DNA from 3 places in the Arthrobacter sp. TMN-50 genome. Region 3 is predicted to be linked to each of the others. Evidence: riboswitches for the same ligand, from Rfam matches in the RefSeq annotation. Region 3 holds a riboswitch; each other region holds the start of a gene.
What was found. A riboswitch is a leader RNA that binds a small molecule or an ion and turns the genes downstream of it on or off. The one in region 3 is predicted to bind cyclic di-AMP.
Positions count from the first base shown of each region.

Region 1: another riboswitch for cyclic di-AMP. It lies ahead of ACX80A_RS09010 (NlpC/P60 family protein); the one in region 3 lies ahead of ACX80A_RS07310 (M23 family metallopeptidase).
Region 2: another riboswitch for cyclic di-AMP. It lies ahead of ACX80A_RS10940 (C40 family peptidase); the one in region 3 lies ahead of ACX80A_RS07310 (M23 family metallopeptidase).

Region 1 covers NZ_JBTNDG010000005.1:151,502-157,718, reverse strand. Annotated here, with positions in the region: gene ACX80A_RS09030 (YceD family protein) at 1-1, shown strand, start outside; gene rpmF (50S ribosomal protein L32) at 4-207, shown strand; gene rnc (ribonuclease III) at 271-1,077, shown strand; gene mutM (bifunctional DNA-formamidopyrimidine glycosylase/DNA-(apurinic or apyrimidinic site) lyase) at 1,086-2,072, shown strand; cyclic di-AMP (ydaO/yuaA leader) riboswitch at 2,402-2,562, shown strand; gene ACX80A_RS09010 (NlpC/P60 family protein) at 2,566-3,456, shown strand; gene ACX80A_RS09005 (DinB family protein) at 3,564-4,118, shown strand; gene ACX80A_RS09000 (NAD-dependent epimerase/dehydratase family protein) at 4,143-5,114, opposite strand; gene ACX80A_RS08995 (alpha/beta fold hydrolase) at 5,111-6,217, opposite strand, start outside.
Region 2 covers NZ_JBTNDG010000008.1:86,445-92,661, reverse strand. Annotated here, with positions in the region: partial or broken gene ACX80A_RS10960 (heavy metal translocating P-type ATPase) at 1-1,039, shown strand, start outside; gene ACX80A_RS10955 (hypothetical protein) at 1,135-1,644, shown strand; gene ACX80A_RS10950 (DUF305 domain-containing protein) at 1,767-2,402, shown strand; gene ACX80A_RS10945 (F510_1955 family glycosylhydrolase) at 2,465-3,106, shown strand; cyclic di-AMP (ydaO/yuaA leader) riboswitch at 3,315-3,528, shown strand; gene ACX80A_RS10940 (C40 family peptidase) at 3,532-4,422, shown strand; gene ACX80A_RS10935 (TetR/AcrR family transcriptional regulator) at 4,564-5,115, opposite strand; gene ACX80A_RS10930 (alpha/beta fold hydrolase) at 5,209-6,069, shown strand; gene ACX80A_RS10925 (isocitrate lyase/PEP mutase family protein) at 6,066-6,217, shown strand, end outside.
Region 3 covers NZ_JBTNDG010000003.1:217,101-223,317, reverse strand. Annotated here, with positions in the region: gene ACX80A_RS07325 (MFS transporter) at 1-319, shown strand, start outside; gene serC (phosphoserine transaminase) at 335-1,459, opposite strand; gene ACX80A_RS07315 (metal-dependent transcriptional regulator) at 1,706-2,413, shown strand; cyclic di-AMP (ydaO/yuaA leader) riboswitch at 2,552-2,725, shown strand; gene ACX80A_RS07310 (M23 family metallopeptidase) at 2,728-3,528, shown strand; cyclic di-AMP (ydaO/yuaA leader) riboswitch at 3,653-3,817, shown strand; gene ACX80A_RS07305 (NlpC/P60 family protein) at 3,823-4,725, shown strand; gene ACX80A_RS07300 (NlpC/P60 family protein) at 4,774-5,667, shown strand; gene ACX80A_RS07295 (HNH endonuclease) at 5,899-6,217, shown strand, end outside.

The sequences.
Region 1 (6,217 bases), on a different contig from region 3:
GTCGTGGCTGTTCCTAAGCGGAAAATGTCCCGCTCGAATACCCGTGCACGCCGGTCCCAGTGGAAGGCAACTGCGCCCAAACTGGTGAAGACCGTGGAGAACGGCCGCGTTACCTACAGCCTGGCGCACCAGGCCAAGGTAGTAACCGACTCCGCCGGCACTGCACTGTTCCTTGAGTACAAGGGACGCAAGGTAGCCGACGTCTAACGACCGCTGCATACCCCGGCAACGGGGTAATCGCAGCGTTCTTATGCGAACGCGTAAGTAGACGTGGCTACTACTGAAGACCTTTTGAAGCGTCTCGGTGTCTCTATAGACGCCGGGACGCTTCGTCTTGCCCTAACGCACCGCTCATTTGCCTATGAGCAGGGGGGGATCCCCACCAACGAACGTCTCGAGTTCCTGGGCGACTCGGTGCTGGGGTTGGCGGTCACTGACGCGTTGTACCGCGACAACCCCGACCTGTCTGAAGGTGACCTCGCCAAGCGGCGGTCCGCCGTCGTCAGCACCCGTGCCCTGGCCGGGATAGCGCGCGACCTCGAGCTGGGTCAGCATGTCCTGCTCGGCCAGGGGGAAAAGCTGACTAACGGCAAAAACAAGGCGTCAATCCTTGCCGACACCATGGAAGCTGTCATCGGTGCCACGTATTTGAGTAATGGTATTGAGGTTGCCCGAGCCATGGTGATGCGGCTGGTTGCTCCACTGCTCGGCAGCGCTGCAGCGATGGGTGCCGGCACCGACTGGAAGACCAGCATCCAGGAAATCGCCGCCGCACGCCGCCTCGGCGTTATTGACTACAAGGTCACAGGCTCCGGGCCCGACCATGCCCGTTCCTTCGAGGCTCTCCTCACGGTGGGCGGTCTGCCGTATGGCTCGGGATCCGGTCCGTCGAAGAAGGAAGCGGAGCAGGAAGCGGCTGCCGCGTCATGGAAGATGCTGCGGGTCGTCGCCGCGGAACCCAAGTCGTCCGCCTCCTCGGCGTCGGTCCCTGCTGCTGCCGCCCCGACCGAGGACGCTGCCGATCCTACTGCTGCCGATCCTGCTGCTGCCGCCACGACTTCGACTGAGTCAGCCTAGGCTTCACGATGCCCGAACTACCTGAGGTCGAGGTGGTGCGCCGCGGCCTGGCCCGCTGGGTGTTGGGGCGAACCATCGACGACGTCGACATCCTCGACTCCCGGTCCATCCGCCGTCATGGGCTCGGGGTCGAGGACTTTGCAGGAAATCTGGTGGGGGCACGGGTGCTGGACGTAGTGCGGCGCGGAAAATTCCTGTGGATGCCGTTGGCTGCGCCGGCCGAGACCGCCAGCGCTGGTTCTGCTGCTGTCGCACCGGTCGCTCTGATGGCGCATCTGGGCATGAGTGGACAGTTACTGGTGAAGGATGCCGGTGCCCCAGCGGAAAAGCATCTGCGGGTCAGGCTGACACTGTCGGCTGCCGAGGATCCGTTGACCGGGCCTTTGCCGCGGGAACTGCGATTTGTTGATCAGCGAATTTTTGGTGGTCTCTTTGTCACGTCAATGGTGTCCACCGCGGACGGCCAGCCGGGCGGCCTCGGGGAACACCCGGTGCCGTTGATTCCGGCAGAGGCTTCCCACATTGCCCGCGACCCGCTCGATCCGGCGTTCTCCTTTGACGGGTTCTACGCGAAGCTGCGACGGCGCAAGACGGGTATCAAGCGGGCGCTTCTCGACCAGGGCCTGATTTCCGGGATCGGCAACATCTACGCGGACGAAGCACTTTGGGCTGCCAGGGTGCATTTCGCGCGGCCGACCGACTCCATGCGCCGGGCCGACGCCCTGCGGTTGGTGGATGCCTGCCGGGACGTCATGGTCCGGGCGCTTGAGGCGGGCGGTACCAGCTTTGACTCCCTGTACGTGAACGTCAATGGTGCGTCCGGATACTTCGAGCGTTCGCTGAATGCCTATGGCCGGGAGGGTGAACCGTGCACCCGCTGCGCCAGCGATCCGCTGTTGCCGGGGGTTTCGCCGATCCGGCGAGAAATGTTTATGAACCGTTCGTCGTTCAGCTGCCCGCGGTGTCAGCCCAAGCCCCGGAATGGCCGCTGGTAGGTCCTGGCCGCTGTCTCCGGAACCTTTTGCCCACTTGTCCTCCACCCGGGAGACTTACCCACATAGCGCAAGTGGGTCGGTAGCAGGTGCCTAGGGTGGGTAATCATTGGGTATGGACACACTAGACGACCATGAACGAACCGGAGACGTTTCTGGATCTCGTCCAACGCTGCCTCCGACCTCTTAGATCCGACATCAGCACCGAAGGGAGGTCCCTTTCCAAGGCACTGCCGCCGTAATCCAAATGTGACAAAACCCCCGGAGCGAAATGTACAGTAAACGGCACGCCGGGTTCCGTTCAACTCAGCGTCCTCCCGACAGATTGCCTAATTCTGCCGCTGCCGCGAGGTCCGTTCGCATACATCCGGCAGAAGCGGGGGAACCAGTAGTGGTCGCCGAAAGACGGCCTAGGGGTGAAGGCGTGGCATCACGCCCGGGTGGCTCCCATCCGAATCCGACAGCTAACCTCGCAGGCACTGGGAGAGGCAACATCATGTCCAAGAATCGTTACATCGCGCGCCACCGTGCAACCCCGCCAAGCGCCATGCAGACCGTGTCCAAGGCAGTCAGCTCACACGCTGGCGCTATCGGACGTCCAGCAGCAGTCGTCGTCGCAGCATCAGGTCTGATGTTGAGCGCCGGACTGCCAGCCAACGCTGCTGGAGAAATCAACGTCCAGGCCGCGCCGGCACCTGTCGCTCAGGCTGCCAGCGCCCCCGCCCCGGGCACGACCACTCACACCGTTCAGGCCGGAGACACTCTGGGCAGCATCGCAGGCGCCTACGATGTCAGCCTTGAGTCGATCTTCACCGCCAACGGTCTCGGCTGGGACTCGGTCATCTTCCCAGGCGAGGTCATCTCACTGACCGGCAGCACCGGTCCGGCAGCGCAGGTAGCGGCACCGGCTCCAGCAACTCAGGTAGCAGCACCGGCCCCGGCAACTCAGGCAGCGGCACCAGTTGCCCCCGCCGAGACCAGCAACCTGGGCATCACCACCGCCTCGGAGGACATTCAGCCAATCGCTGCAGCGTCCACCGGCGGGCAGGTGTCCAGCGCAGGGATCGCCGGAACCGCCCAGTCAATGATCGGCTCACCGTACGTCTATGGCGGCACCAGCCCAAGCGCTGGCTGGGACTGCTCAGGGTTCGTGCAGTGGGTCTATGCCCAGCACGGCATCGATTTGCCCCGCACCAGCCAGGCACAGATGGGCGCCCTGACCCCCACCAGCAACCCTCAGCCAGGTGACCTCGTCGTCCAGAACGGCGGCGGACACATCGGCATCTACATCGGTGGCGGCCAGATGGTCAGCGCACTGAACCCAGGCCAGGGCACCCTGGTCCACGCGGTCAGCGCCATGCCACTGGTTGGGTACTACACCCTCTAAACCCTCCGCTCCGGCGGTACGGGCACGAGTATTCGGATGCGTCATCGGAGAAATCCGGTGGCGCATCCATGCTTTCCGGACAGAACGGTCACCGATAAGGTAAGCCAATGACACCAGAAGCAACAGACGGTTCAGGCCGGGTCAACGGAAGATTGTGCCACGTCACCGAGCCCGCGCACCTCGGTGACGAACTGACAATCACCCTCGGCTTCCTGCAGCGCCAACGCGACCTGGTGGCCTGGAAAATGGAGGGAGCCGACGATGACGTGCTGCGCTCAGTCGCAACTCCGACCGGACTCACCCTGCACGGGCTGGTGCGTCATCTGGAGAACGTCGAACGGTCATGGCTCAGGGATGTCTTCGCCGGAGAGCAGGGTCTCGACTATGACTGGACCGATGAGGACCCCGACGGCGAATTTCACGTCCCACCTCACACCGCTATGGCACGGCTGCTCGAAGACTATGCGGCCGAGGCTGCACGCTGCGACGCCGTGGTCCAGGCAGCCGTCTCCCTTGACGCCACCTCGTCACGGGACGGCTACACGCTCCGATGGATCCTTCAGCATCTGGTGGAAGAAACAGCACGTCACCTGGGCCACATCGATGTTCTGCGGGAACAGGCCGACGGCGCCGTCGGCGAAGAGCCGGCCAATGGCAATTAGGGCGCCGAGGGGGAGTGGGGAAGCCTAGCGTCCCTGATAATGCAGTGCCAGACGGGACAGACCCTCATCGATTGACACGGTCGGCGTCCAGGCCAGCAGCTCGCGGGTGCGGCGCTGATCAAACCAGTGAGCGGTCGACAGTTGCTCGGCAAGGAACCGGGTCATGGGCGGTTCGCTTTCGATGCCACCCCGCTGCCACACGAACTCCACCAGCGACCCAGCGACCCGCGCCATCCGGCCCGGAACCGACCAACGCGGCGGCTGCACCCCACCAGCCCGGCAAATCCCCGCGATCAGCTCGCCGATTGGCCTCGGTTCACCGTTGGTGACCACCACGGCCTGCCCCGCCAACCGGTCCACGCCGTCAAGCGCGGCGGCGATCGCTGCTGCAGCATTGTCCACATAGGTGGTATCGACCAGGGCGGTGCCGGCGTCCAGGAAGGGCAGACGCCCGGCCCGGGCGCGCTCCATCACCCGCTCCACCAACTGGGTATCCCCGGGGCCCCACACAATGTGGGGTCGGACGGCGGCGACCCGGAAGTTCTCGCTGCTGGCGGCCAGAGCCAGCAGTTCAGCCCGTGCCTTGGTTTGGGCGTAGTTACCCCGCACCAGGTCCGGGGTGGCTTGCGTGGCACCCTGTCCCACAAGCGCCTCGCCCACATGCGCCACCGACGGCGACGAAACGAAGACGACGTCCCGCACCCCAGCGGAACGCGCAGCAGACAGCAGCAGCCGGGTGCCCTCCACATTGACTGCCTCAAAATCGGCCGCAGCACCCGCGAAGGACACCTTGGCCGCAAGATGTACCACCGCGTCCCTGCCCTGCACCGCCCGCCGGACGGCCGTCGAATCGGTGACCGATCCGAGACAATCATCGATACCGGTCAGTCCTGATGGTCGACGCTGGAACGCCCGCACCTCGTGCCCCTGCGACCGGAGGAGAGCTGCCGTCACCCGACCCAGCATTCCGCTTGCGCCGGTGACCAAAACCTTCACAGGGCGCCGATCTTCCCGCCAGCGAGCACCCCGGCCGCCCAGGACGCCACCCGGGTTCTGTCGATCTTCGCGTTGTGCCGGATATCCGTGGGCAGCGAAGGAACCACCAGCACCGCCGACAGTTCAACCCCGGCGGAACGGGCTGCGTCTCGTGCGCCGGCGGCAAGAGCGGCAGGTGCCAGCCCCGGCTTCGTGACCGGTGGCACGGACTCCACGACGGCAACCACAGCTTGCGTACCGGTCGGCCCGACGCCGACCACGGCTGCCAGCCCAACGGCGTCGACGGTTTCGAGCGCCTGTTCAACCCCGACCGGGGTAACGACGCCGGTCGGTGAAGTAACGATGTGGGGAAGACGCCCCTCGACCCAAAGCCGGCCCTCGTCGTCGAAATGTCCTACGTCGCCGGTTCGGTGCCAACCGCCGGTCCGTGAGCTGTCACTTTGGGTGATCCACAGCCGGTGGTACCGCTCCTTGACGTGCGGGGCGCTGACCAGAATTTCGCCGGTAACCCCGGCTGCGGTGGTGGGTTGGCCGTTGGCCGTTCCTGACTGATCAAGCGGACTGATGGTGATGCGGGCGCCAGCGACAGCGCGCCCAACACAGACGCCGTTCCCGGCGTCGGGAACGGTCGACCCAGCGGCATAGGTTTCGGCGGACAGGATCGACTCGAGGTCGACGTCGGTAACCGGCAGCGCCTCGGTCATCCCATAGGGAGTGTGAAGAGACGCCGCCGGGAGGATCTCGAGCAGGTCCGTCAACAGCGACGATGGTACCGGCGCCCCAGCCGAAAGCAGCAGTGACACACCAGTCAACGCCTCCCGCCCCGCGGCCGTCAGGTTACCCCGGGTGGCAAGGATGTTCCTGAGCGCTGCAGGAGACGCAAACACGGCGGTGGCGTTGATCGCAGCGACGGCATCGGCAAGGGCCGCCGCCGACAGGGTTTTGGGCTTGGTGACGTCCATCGCGGGAGTGATCGACGTCGTTCCCAGCGCCGGACCGAGCAGCGCGAACGGGGCGAAACCGGCTACCAGACCGTCGCCGGGCTGGATCCCAAACGTCTGGGCGACGGTATCCCGCATCGCCGCCAACCGTCGATGCGTGTA
Region 2 (6,217 bases), on a different contig from region 3:
GTCGGGGGTGCTGATCAAGAACAGGATGGCGCTGGAGCGCATGCGCACCATCGACATCGTGTTGTTCGATAAGACCGGAACCCTGACCGAAGGGCGACACGCCGTCACGGCCACCGTTACCTCTGGTGAAGTCAAAGATGATGAGATGCTGGCCCTGGCGGCGGCGGCCGAGTCTGACAGCGAGCACCCGGTGGCTCGGGCCATCGTTCGGGCGGCCCAGCACAACCAGGAATCGGTGGCATTCGGTTACCGTGGCAGCGGGTTTTCCTCGACGACTGGTCTTGGTGTGCGGGCGACGGTCAACGGGTCCGAGATCGCCGTTGGGGGGCCAAACATGCTCAGGCAAGTTGGCCTAGAGTCCCCTCCGGACATGATCGTTACCGTTCAGGAATGGGTCGGCCGCGGAGCTTCTGTGCTGCATGTGGTTCGCAACGGCGCGGTCATTGGGGCAGTGCGGCTTGAGGATCGGGTGAGGGATGAGTCTCGGCCCGCCGTGAAGGCGTTGCAGGACCGGGGTGTTAAGGTCGCGATGATAACCGGTGACGCCCGCCAGGTCGCGGACGCCGTCGGGCTGGAGCTTGGCATCGATGAGGTCTTCGCGGACGTCTTACCTCAAGATAAGGATTCCAAAGTCGCCGAATTACAGTCCCGCGGTCTGAAAGTGGCGATGGTCGGCGACGGCGTGAACGATGCTCCCGCCCTGGCCCGCGCCGAGGTGGGGATTGCCATCGGTGCCGGTACCGATGTCGCCGTGGAGTCCGCCGGCGTAGTTTTGGCGGGCAATGATCCACGATCGGTTTTGGCGATGATCGACCTGTCCAGGGCGAGTTATCGGAAGATGATTCAGAATCTGGTTTGGGCAACGGGATACAACCTGTTTGCTGTGCCGCTGGCCGCCGGGGTGCTAGCTTTCGCTGGCTTTGTGCTGTCGCCTGCGGCAGGGGCGATATTGATGAGTGTCTCGACCATTGTGGTCGCGTTGAACGCGCAATTGCTGCGCAGGATCGACCTGAGACCGGAACGCCTCACCAGCACCTAGCAGTGTGAGAGGACGACCGGGTACCGTCCGCGATTGGATGAAGAGGCAGGCCGTTCACTAGGCTGGAGAAAATAGGGGAATGAAAGGGAGCGGCGGTGTCAGGCACCATCGGGCTGAAAGTAGTGTTCGACCTGTCGCGAACAGTTCTGACCTTTCTGGGATTTGTTGCAATCATCGTCGGAATCCTCGCGGTGCATGTGTGGATGGGAGGTCACGGCCCGTCAACGCACGGTGTTACAGCCCGGGACGCCCCAGCTCATGGCGTCGCGCTCTCGGCCAGCCCCGCGACATCGACCTCCGGATCCGCGACAGCTATGAGCGGTTCGCACCAAGTCCAGGCCCTTGCGGGCCACGCCGCGGCCGCAGAAAGGAACACGGGCAACGGTGAATCGGCACCACTTTGCCTGGGGTCTTGCGGGAATGATGGAGCCGCACTAGGGATGTGCCTCCTGGCGGTAATCATGGTCGTCGTGCTGGTGTCCCTGGTACGTTCCGGACGGCTCGTACCCGGGTCGGTGCTGCTGCGCGGTCCACCACTTATCCGACTGCAACCCCTCTCGATCCCTGTTCCTTCGCTGACTCAACTCTGTATCAGCCGGACCTAAAACACCGGCACTCGACCTTGTGGTGTGCTGAGCGATAAGGCTCCCACCCAACGGCATCGTTATGCCCATCGAGGGCATTTCTACAGACTTTCATCAGATGAATTCCAAAGGATCAGATCACTATGAAGCGTTACCTTTCCCTTTCTGTACTGAGCGTTGCTACTATCGTCACCCTCGCTGGCTGCGGCAGCGACACCAATCCCGCGACTTCGGTGGACGAACCATCGGCTTCCACCCCGGAAACAACCTCAGCCGAATCCACTGCCGAGGTATCGCCCGAGCACAACGACGCCGACGCGATGTTCGCTCAGTCGATGATTCCCCACCACCAACAGGCGGTCGAAATGAGCGACGTGATGCTAGCCAAGGACAATGTCAGTCCCGACGTCGTCAATCTGGCCACCCGGATCAAAGAGGCACAGGACCCCGAGATTGAAACCATGACCAGCTGGTTGGAAGCGTGGGACCGGCCGGTCATGCCCGAAGGTGGGATGGCGGGCCACGGCATGGGATCCACCGGTGGTGTGGACGGAATGATGGGCCAAGACCAGATGGCCGACCTTGAAGCCGCGGAAGGTGACGATGCGGCCGAGATGTTCCTCGAATCGATGACTGAACATCACATCGGCGCGGTGGACATGGCCCATGAAGAAATCGACAACGGAGAGAACCCCGAAGCAATTGCGCTCGCCGAGACGATAGCGGAAACCCAGCAAGCGGAAATTCAGGAAATGGAAGAACTGCTCGCCGGATTCTAGCCCTGCGGGTGTTCCACCGGATGAGGAGGGCAAAAATTGGCCCTCCTCATCCTTAGCCAGCCATCAAAATCGGCCCAACCATTGATCTGATGGGTTTTACCGCGGCGGGAAACGGAGACTTCTACGCATCCGGGCATCCGGGGCCTGGATCAGAACTTCCCGACCCGGTCGGGCTCATTCGATCGACCGACCAGGGGCAAAGCTGGCAGCCGCTATCCCAGCAGGGCGAGTCCGACTTCCATGCCCTCGCCGCCACCGACTCCGGGATAGTGGGATTCGACGGTCAGCTCCGGATCAGCGACGACGGAACCTCCTGGGACTTCGTCGATGGACAGATTCCTGCGTTCAACCTCGCTGCAACACCCCGTGACGGTACTGTTCTCGCGACAACCGAGGGAGGCCTGCAACGTTCCACGGACAACGGCGAGACGTGGGCTGCCGTACCTGGAGCGCCCCTCCTCATGTTGACCGCCCTTTCTGAAGGTATTGCTGCGGGAATTACACCTGAGGGCCAGATCCATACCAGCCGGGACGCAGGTTTGACCTGGACGAAACAAGGTATAGTTTCCGGTCAGGCAGCGGCGATCACAACCCACATGCTTGACGACGGCTTAATGCGGATCTGGGTCGCGACCGAAGACAGAGTCCAGGTTTCCAACGACAACGGGCGGACCTTCACGAACATTCGATCCAACCACCAGTAACCGCCCGGACCGGAGGGACGACGGTTCAGAGAATCGGTATCGTTACTTCGTTCGAAGGACGTGGAACCTGATCGCCCCCTGGGCAATCCCTGGGAACCGTTACCCTAATGTGACTTAAATACCAGGGTGGGGTATTCTTTTTCGAGTGATCCTGGCACCCCGCCGAGATCACACTCCCGAGCAGAATGCCGAGCCCTGCCGCTGCTCCGGGAACCGTTCGCACAATCCAGATGGCAGGGACGGGGGAACCACGTTTCCACCGGGCCACCGCACACGGTGACCCTCGGGGTTAAGTCGATCCGACTATCCAGTGCATGACCTACGTCGTTCGCGATGGCAGGAATAGTGCACCGGTGGCGGCCGGCCGGGTGACTCCCATCCGAACCCGACAGCTCACCCCGCAGGCATGGGAGAGGCAAACCACCATGTCACGTACGTCCATCCCGGCACGTCACCGCGCCGCCACCAACCACTCCATCGCCCTCGAGGGCCTGGCCCAGTCAGCGAAGTCCAACGCCGTCGCACTGGGCAAACCAGCAATCATCGCAGCCGCGACCGGCAGCCTTGTCTTCTCGGTCGGAGCTACCGCCCACGCCGGAACATACACCCAGGACGCCGGAAACACAGCTCAAGCAACAACCATCTCAGCGCCCGCTGCTGCCGCGGGAGCTCACACGGTCGTCGCCGGCGATACGCTTGGGGCGATTGCCTCACGGAACGGCATCAGCCTTGACAATCTGCTGACGCAGAATGGCCTGTCCTACGCCTCCATCATCTACCCGGGGCAGCAGATCCAGCTCGCAGGCGGCGCGGCCCCTGCCGCCGATCCCGCTACCGTTCCGGCACCATCCGCACCTGCACCGTCCGCGCTTCAAGCGTTCGCCCCAGTGGCTCCCGCCGCGGCACCGACGGCTGCGGCACCGGCGGCTGCGCCGGCAATGATGGCTCTGGCTTCCGGTTCCATCACCCCGATTGCATCAGACAGTCCTTCCACTCCAGCGAGTGGCGTTGGCGCTGCACTGGTCGCTTCGGCTTACGGCCAGCTTGGGTCCATTCAGGATTGCACCATCCTCGTCGAGCAGGCACTACGCTCCATCGGCCTGAACGTTGGCGACCTTGGACCGCTGCAGTTTGACCAGTATGGAACCCGGGTATCAAGCCCCGCGCCCGGTGACCTCGTCGTCCGCCCCGGCCACATTGCGATCTATGTGGGGAACGGGAACGTCATCAGCAGCGGCATGAACGGGGCCAACCTCACCATTGAGCACCCGCTGTCCGACCTCGCCGGATCTTACTTCGTCCGAGTCAACGGCTAACACCGAGGCCGTACGGATATCCTCCGTAAGCCGAACAAGAGTGGCAGGTGCCCTGAACGGAGGGCATCTGCCACTTTTGTGTTTTACTAACTCATGCCTGACCTGATCTGAATAGTCGTTGGGTATCAGCGTTCGAGAAGCTCAGCGGGAGTCGATGAGGATTTCGGCCGCTCGGCGGGCTTGCCCTGCGGGTTCGATGGTGCCGCTAATCGCGGCGGTGGTTTGTGCGCCTTCCGCCAGGATGGCCAGCTGAGCGGCAAGTTCCTCGGTTCCACCGGCGTCGGCGACCAAGCGGGATAGGTACTCCTGAAAGGAGCGTTTATGTAATCGGGCTATCTCGGCAACTGCAGGCGAAACGGCGCCAAGCTCCCCGAAGGCATTAATAAACCCGCAGCCCCGAAATGAGTCGGTGGCAAACCAGTCGGCGAGATAATCGTAGACGGCCAGCAGGCGTTCCCGTGGGGACGTGGCGCGGTCTACAGCAGACGTGACGCCATCGGTCCACAGCTGGTGCCGGTACCGGAGCACCGCAAGCACAATCGCCTCTTTAGATGAAAACAGCAGATATAGCCGCTTCAGGGATACGCCAGAGGCCTCTCGCAAATCATCCATTCCTACAGCCTGGATGCCGCGCCCGTAGTACAGCGAGTCAGCGGCCTCGATCACCCTGTCGCGCACCTTTCCTTCGTCCATTGTCCCAGTGTACTTGCGGCGGAACCGCCGTTCCCGTAGTGTCGGTAGTATCCTGAGAACGCTCGTTCTCATCCTATTGGAAGGATTCGCTTGATGCCGTACATCACCGCCGGATACGAAAACTCGGCCCCAGTTCAGCTGTACTTCGAGGATCACGGAGACGGCCAGCCGATCGTTCTGATTCACGGGTATCCCCTTGACGGGTCGTCATGGGAGAAGCAAAGCTCGGCCCTTCTTGATGCTGGCTACCGGGTCATCACCTACGACCGAAGAGGTTTTGGTAAGTCCTCCAAACCCACCACTGGCCATGACTATGACACCTACGCCGCTGACCTGCAGGCAGTCCTGGAATCGCTCGATCTGCGTGATGCTGTCCTGGTCGGATTCTCCATGGGAACCGGCGAAGTGGGACGGTACCTTGGCACCTACGGTTCAGACCGCGTTACGAAGGCAGTATTCCTCGGTTCGCTTCAGCCCTTCCTACTGAAGACCGAAGATAATCCTGCTGGGGTTTCTCAGGAGGTGTTCGATGGGTTGCTTGCGGCAGTCAAGTCGGATCGGTACGCATTCTTTACCAACTTTTTTGATGACTTCTTTAACACCAAAGACAACCTCGGCGCCCGGCTTAGCGAGGAAGCACTCGCAGCAAACAAGAACCTTGCCTACGCGGCTTCTTCTCACGCCTCTGTATGGGCACAACCCACCTGGCTCACCGACTTCCGTGCAGACGTCGCCAAGATCACTGTGCCCTCGCTGATCGTGCACGGTACAGCTGACAATATTTTGCCGATCGACTCGACAGGACGGGAGTTCCACAAAGCCTTGCCTGAGGCGGACTATGTGGAGATCGAGGGAGCCCCTCATGGCATGCTTTGGACCCATGCCTCAGAGGTGAATGATGTGCTCCTTCGCTTCCTTGACAAGGAACTGACAGGAAACGGGGGCGAAAAATGACCGAACAGTACATCCTCGAGCGCGCCCAGCAATTGCAGTCGTTGCACACCGCACCGGAGATCCTGCGGGTTGTCAACGTTTGGGACGCCATCAGCGCCACGACTGTCGCAGCACTGCCTGGGACCAAAGCGATCGCCACGGCTGGTCA
Region 3 (6,217 bases):
CGCGCTCACCCTGATGACCAGCGCCAACGCCTACGTCCAGACCACCACCGAGCAGGTGATGCGTGGTCGGGTGATGGCCCTGTACTTCGCCATCTTCCTTGGCGGCACTCCGCTGGGTGCGCCGATCGTCGGCCTGGTCTCCAACACCTTCGGCCCGCGGTGGAGCCTCGCCGTCGCTGCCGCGGCGGGAATTATCGCGGCCCTCGCCGGGACGATCTGGGCCTGGCGGGCCCACCACCTGCGACTGCGCTACGACCGGGCACCCCGACGTCGGTTGCGGATCGAAACCGACTTTGGGGACCCCGTCACCGAGCCGTGAAGTTGTTCGGCTCGGTCAGCCGCCGATGACGTGATCGATACATGTCAGCAGGGCCGAAACGTCGTCCGGTTCGATCGAAACGAACGTGGCGATGCGCAACTGGTTGCGGCCCAGTTTCCGGTACGGTTCGACGTCGACAATCCCGTTGGCGCGCAGCACCTTCGCCAGCAGTGCTGCATCGACCGACTCGTCGAAATCGATCGTCGTAATGACATTGGACCGGTCCTCGACGCGGGCCACGAAAGGGGTTGCGACGTCGGACGCTTCGGCCCACCGGTACACCCTGCCCGCCGACTCTGCCGTCCGGGCAGCAGCGAACCCTAGCCCGCCGCTGGTGTTCAGCCACTCGACCTGGGCGTTGAGAGTCACCAGGGTGGCCAGCGACGGAGTGTTGTAGGTCTGGTTCAGGAGGGAATTGTCGATGGCCGTCCTGAGGCTCAGGAAATCGGGGACCCAACGGCCGCTCGCAGCGATCCGCTCCGCGCGTTCCAGCGCGGCGGGGGAGAACATGCCCAGCCACAGACCGCCGTCGGACGCGAAGTTCTTCTGCGGCGCGAAGTAGTAGACGTCGGAAGCGCTGATGTCAACGTCCAGTCCGCCAGCGGCCGAGGTCGCGTCAATGAGGACCAGCGCATCCGGTGCGGCACCATCCACCCGATGGACCGGAGCGGCGACACCGGTGGATGTCTCGTTCTGCGGCCAGGCGTAGACGTCGACGCCGGCCTCCGCCACCGGTGTGGGTCGGGTCCCAGGGGCCGACGTGATCACCGTCGACGCTTCAAGGAACGGGGCCCGGCTGGTCGCTGACGCGAACTTCGACCCAAACTCGCCGAAGGACAGGTGCTGGGCCTTGGTGTCAACCAACCCGAAGGAGGCTACATCCCAGAACGCGGTGGACCCGCCGACGCCCAGGATCACTTCGTAGCCATCCGGCGCGCTGAACAGCTGGGTCAGACCCTCCCGGATGGACCCGACAAGATTGCGCACCGGCGCCTGGCGGTGGGACGTCCCCAGCAGGGTACGCCCGGCCTGGGTGAGTGCTTCCAGTTGCTCATCGCGCACCTTCGAGGGGCCAGCGCCGAAGCGCCCGTCCGCGGGGAGGAGCCCAGCGGGGATCGTGTGGTCCGGGGAAATGCTCATGGTTTCTCCAAGGGGTAAGCGCGCAACGTGGGACGGGTTTCATTCTGCCGCACTGCCTGCCTCCGCTGGCATTTGTGAACAGACCACGTGGTGCGCACGGCGACGCCTGATTGCCCGGGCCAGCGGGAAATGAGTTAACCTTGGGAGGCGTAGGACTCACGTTCGGCGCTGGCGTTACGTGCCGCGTTCCCACCGCGAAAGCTGCCCGCTGTTCCATCCCGCACCAGTGCCTAGGAGCTGAACCGTATGACGGACCTCATCGATACCACTGAGATGTATCTGCGGACGATCCTGGAACTGGAGGAGGAGAACATAGTTGCCCTCCGCGCCCGGATCGCCGAACGGCTCCGCCATTCGGGTCCGACTGTGTCGCAGACCATCGGCCGGATGGAGCGTGATGGATTGGTGGTGGTTTCCGGCGACCGCCACCTGGAATTCACTGACCTCGGTCGACGTCGCGCCATCGGTGTGATGCGTAAACACCGCCTCGCTGAACGGCTGCTTTCCGATGTGATCGGTCTCGATTGGGCGTACGTCCATGAGGAGGCGTGTCGCTGGGAGCATGTGATGAGCGAACGGGTTGAACAGCGCCTGTACGAGCTGCTGGGAAAGCCCACCGAGTCGCCCTACGGCAACCCCATCCCCGGGCTCGAAGCGCTGGGCGGCCCGCCGACCGAAAACTTCGCTGCCGGTGTGCGCAGTCTCCTCTCAGTAGTCGGAACCAACCCCTCGGGGTCGGTGGTCACCCTTGTCCGGCTGGCGGAGCCCATCCAGGTGGATCCCGAGTTGCTCTCGCAGCTTGATGAGGGCGGATTGCGGCCAGGAACAGTCATCAGCGCGCAGACGGTCGGCGATTACGTGTCGGTCCGGGTCGAGGGGATCGACGGGGCGCTCGAACTGCCGCCCGACGTCGCCGCGCACGTATTTGTCTCGGTCAGCACGACAGTGCCTTAAGGTAGTAAAGCGCACTGTTGCCGCAAGTTATCCACAGGAAAAGATAACGAACGTATCTCTTTTGCGTCTGGTCGCGGATAATGGAAAACTGGCGTTGATACATCAGCGTTACCTGATCCGCACGCCTAACCCTGTCAGCGGATCAGGATGCTGAGAACCCGTGACAGGGGCGGAGGACCCATCGACGGCGGCCGATCTGCCGCCTTGGGGTGAAGCCCGGATCCGGTGCCGTGTCAGCGGATCAGATCTGGGCCGAGTTACTTCCCGACTCGAATCCGACAGCTAACTTCGCAGGCATATACGAAAGGGACCCTTTGTCGAAGCAGCATGCTTCGGGACGCCGCCGTGCCGGTGCCCCGGTACCTACCGCGCGTCCCCGAGACGCCCAGCGTCTCGATCGACGACGTCGGGCCACCCGCGTCAGGAACGACCTCTCAGTGACCGGGCTGAGCCAGAAGATCGCGATCGCCGCCGCCGCCTCAGGCCTGGTGCTGACCATCGCGTTGCCCACCACCGCCGCATCCATTCCGGCCGAGGACATGCCGGACGCCGCCGGCGCTGCCGCCGCCGTCATCGAAACGGCAGTACCCCGCGACATCAAGGTCCCGGCCGCTGCTCCGGTCGACTTCAGTCGCACCGCGCTGCAGAGCACGTTCGATGCCGACGTCAAGCTCAGTGAGATCATGACCGCCGCAGGATCGACCGCCGTGCCGGCCGCGGCCCGAGGGTCCCTGTCAGCGCCAATGAAAGAGCTGGTCCTCACCTCACCCTTCGGCTACCGGGTAAGTCCGATCACAGGGATGAGCGGCGAGCTGCATTCCGGACAGGACTTCAGCAGCTCCTGCGGTTCTGAAGTCTTCGCCGCAGCGGCCGGCACCGTCACCTTTGCTGGGTGGCACCCCTATGGCGGCGGGAACCGTGTAGTCATCGACCACGGCAACGGGCTCGAATCCTCCTATAACCATCTTTCCCTCAGTAGCGTCAATGAGGGGCAGAAAGTTGACCGCGCTCAGGTGGTCGCACAGAGCGGCAGTACCGGCGCGTCAACCGGTTGCCACCTGCACTTCGAGGTGATGGTTGACGGTCAAACAGTGGACCCCATGGGCTGGCTGTAACCAAGGACATATCGTTCCGTGACCGGAATGTGACATTGTGATCAATCTGATGTACCGTCAACCTCGTGCCAAATTCTAGTCAATTTGGCACTCCCGAGCAGATCGCCTAGCTCTGCCACTGCCCGGGGTCCGATCGCACAATTCGCATGGCAGAGGCGGGGGAACCAATTACTGGATTTCGCAGGAAATCCTTGGGGTTAAGTCGCGTGTTTCCAGTAGGAAATCATGTGGCCGGGTGACTCCCATCCGAATCCGACAGCTCACCTCGCAGGCAATTGGGAGAGGCAATCAAACGTGTCAACTAGCTCTTCTCTGGGCCGCCACCGGGCCGTCCGCACGCACACCAGCCCCTTGACAGCCATCTCCAGCGCTGTCTCGTCGAACGCTGGATCAGTAGGCCGCCAGGCCGCGGTCATCGTCGCAGCTTCGGGACTGGTCCTGACAGCCGGACTGCCAGCCCACGGGATCGGCCAGTCTGAGCGCGTTGCACTCTCCACCCCCTTGAATCCCGTTGCGGTTACCGCTGACTCCGTTAGCGCGGCCGCCACCGCAGACATCACCTTCGAGCGCACCGCCGTCACGGCAACGCCCGCTGTGGTGGAAATCGCACCAGTAGTTGAGGTCCAGGCCGACGCCGTCGCGCCTGTAGCTGAGGTCCTCGCTCCGACCGCCGTCGTCGAGCCCGCCGTTCAGGAATCAGCACCGGCGCAGGGTCCCGCTACAGCACCGGCGCAGGGTCCCGCTACAGCACCGGCGCAGGGTCCCGCCGCAACGCCTGCAGCCGCCGCAACGCCTGCAGCCGCCGCGCCTGCTCCAGCCGTTGCGGCTCCGGAGCCTGCCGCTAAAGAGGTGGCCCCGAAGCCACAGCCCGCCAGTGTTTCTTCGAGTGGTATCGGTGCGGCTCTCGTAGCTAGTGCCTACTCGCAGATCGGCGCAGTGCAGGATTGCACGGTTCTCGTCGAGGTGGCCTTGCGTTCGGTTGGTAAGACGGTCGGTGACCTGGGGCCCGAGCAGTTCTATGCGTACGGCGACGTGGTCGGTTCGCCTCAGCCAGGGGACCTCGTCATCCGCCCGGGACACGTTGCGATTTACGTCGGCAACGGACAAGTCATCAGCAGCGGAATGAACGGGGTCAACGCGACCATTTTGCACCCGTTAGCTGACCTCGCTGGCTCCAGTTTCGTCCGTGTCCGCTAAAGCTTCCGTGTCCGCTAAAGCCCAAGAATCAAACTGGAGAATCTCAGAATGACAACACGCGCCGCTATTGCACGTCACCGCGCCGATAGACGCCAGACCACCAATTTCTCGGCCCTGGCCAAGGCAGTCACCGAAAACGCCGGTGGCATGGGTCGGCAGGCTGCCGTCATCGCCGCAGCATCCGGCCTTGTTCTGACTGGCGGGGTGTCGGCCAACGCCGCCGACCTTTCGCTCGAGTCGGTGGAACGCGTCGCCCTCGCCTCGGCGTTGGAGATTCAGGCAGCACCAGCAGTTGTCGAGGCACCAGCGGACGCCGAGATCGCCTTCAACCGCACCCCGGTCAAGGCCGTTGCGGCTCCGACCATCGTCGAAGCCCCCACAGTGACCGCACAGGTGGAAACCGTCGCCGAGGTAGCCGAAGCTCCCGTCGTGGCCCCGGCCGCCGAAGTAGCACCCGTTGAACCAACACCCGTCACACCTGTTGCAGAACTGAAGCAGGCAGCGCCCACCCAGGTAGCGCCCGCTCAGGCAGTGCCCGCTCAGGTTGTACCCGCTCAGTCTGCGCCAGCAGCCGAGGCTCCGGCCGCACAGCAAAAGCCAGCCGCTTCCTCCGGGGTAGCTGCCACCATCGCTGCTGCAGCGCAGGGACAGCTTGGGGTCACCCAGGACTGCACCCGCCTCGTCAGCAACGCCCTCGCAGCCGCAGGGATCAACTTCCACGGCTGGCCAGCCGGTTACCTGTCCCTCGGACGCACCGTCAGCGCTGGCGAAGCTATTCCGGGCGACTTACTTTACTATGCGGATGGTGGCGCCGGAGTGGCTCACATCGCCGTTTACATTGGTGGTGGCCAGGCCGTCCACGGGGGATTTAACGGCAACCAGACAGTTGTTGCACCAGCTGACCTGGGCTCAGGTCCCGTCTACATCCGCGTTGGCGGCTAAGACACACAACGCTTCAGCCTGGAGGACCCGAGGATTTCGATCCCCGGGTCCTCCTCGCGTATAAACCTGATGCTGGCCCACCGTGGTCCGCCGACGCCACGCACTGTCCCTGGTCGGTGGATTAGCAAACCGGGCGTCCGCCGAACTACTCTTACTCTGAATAAGTCAGTTGTCGTCCTGTTCTCCCGGACCACAGGGACGCAGGCCCGAAGTCGGCAAAGAGGAATGTGCATGCGCACTCTCGTTCTGAATGCTGGATATGAGCCACTGGCGGTAGTGACCTTCCGCCGGGCGCTGGTGCTTGTGCTGGCGGGAAAGGCGAGTGTGGTCGCGGAAGGGGAGGACCCGGTGGTCGGACCTACCGACGTTCTGGGTCGGCCCTCGGTCATCCTGCTGAACCGCTACGTGAAGATCCCCTACCGCCACAGCGTGATGGTCACCCGCCGGGGAGTGCTGCGGCGCGACAACCACCAGTGCGCCTATTGCGGGAAGAGTGCCTCGACTATCGATCATGTCTTCCCGCGCTCCCGCGGCGGCGCCTCCAGTTGGG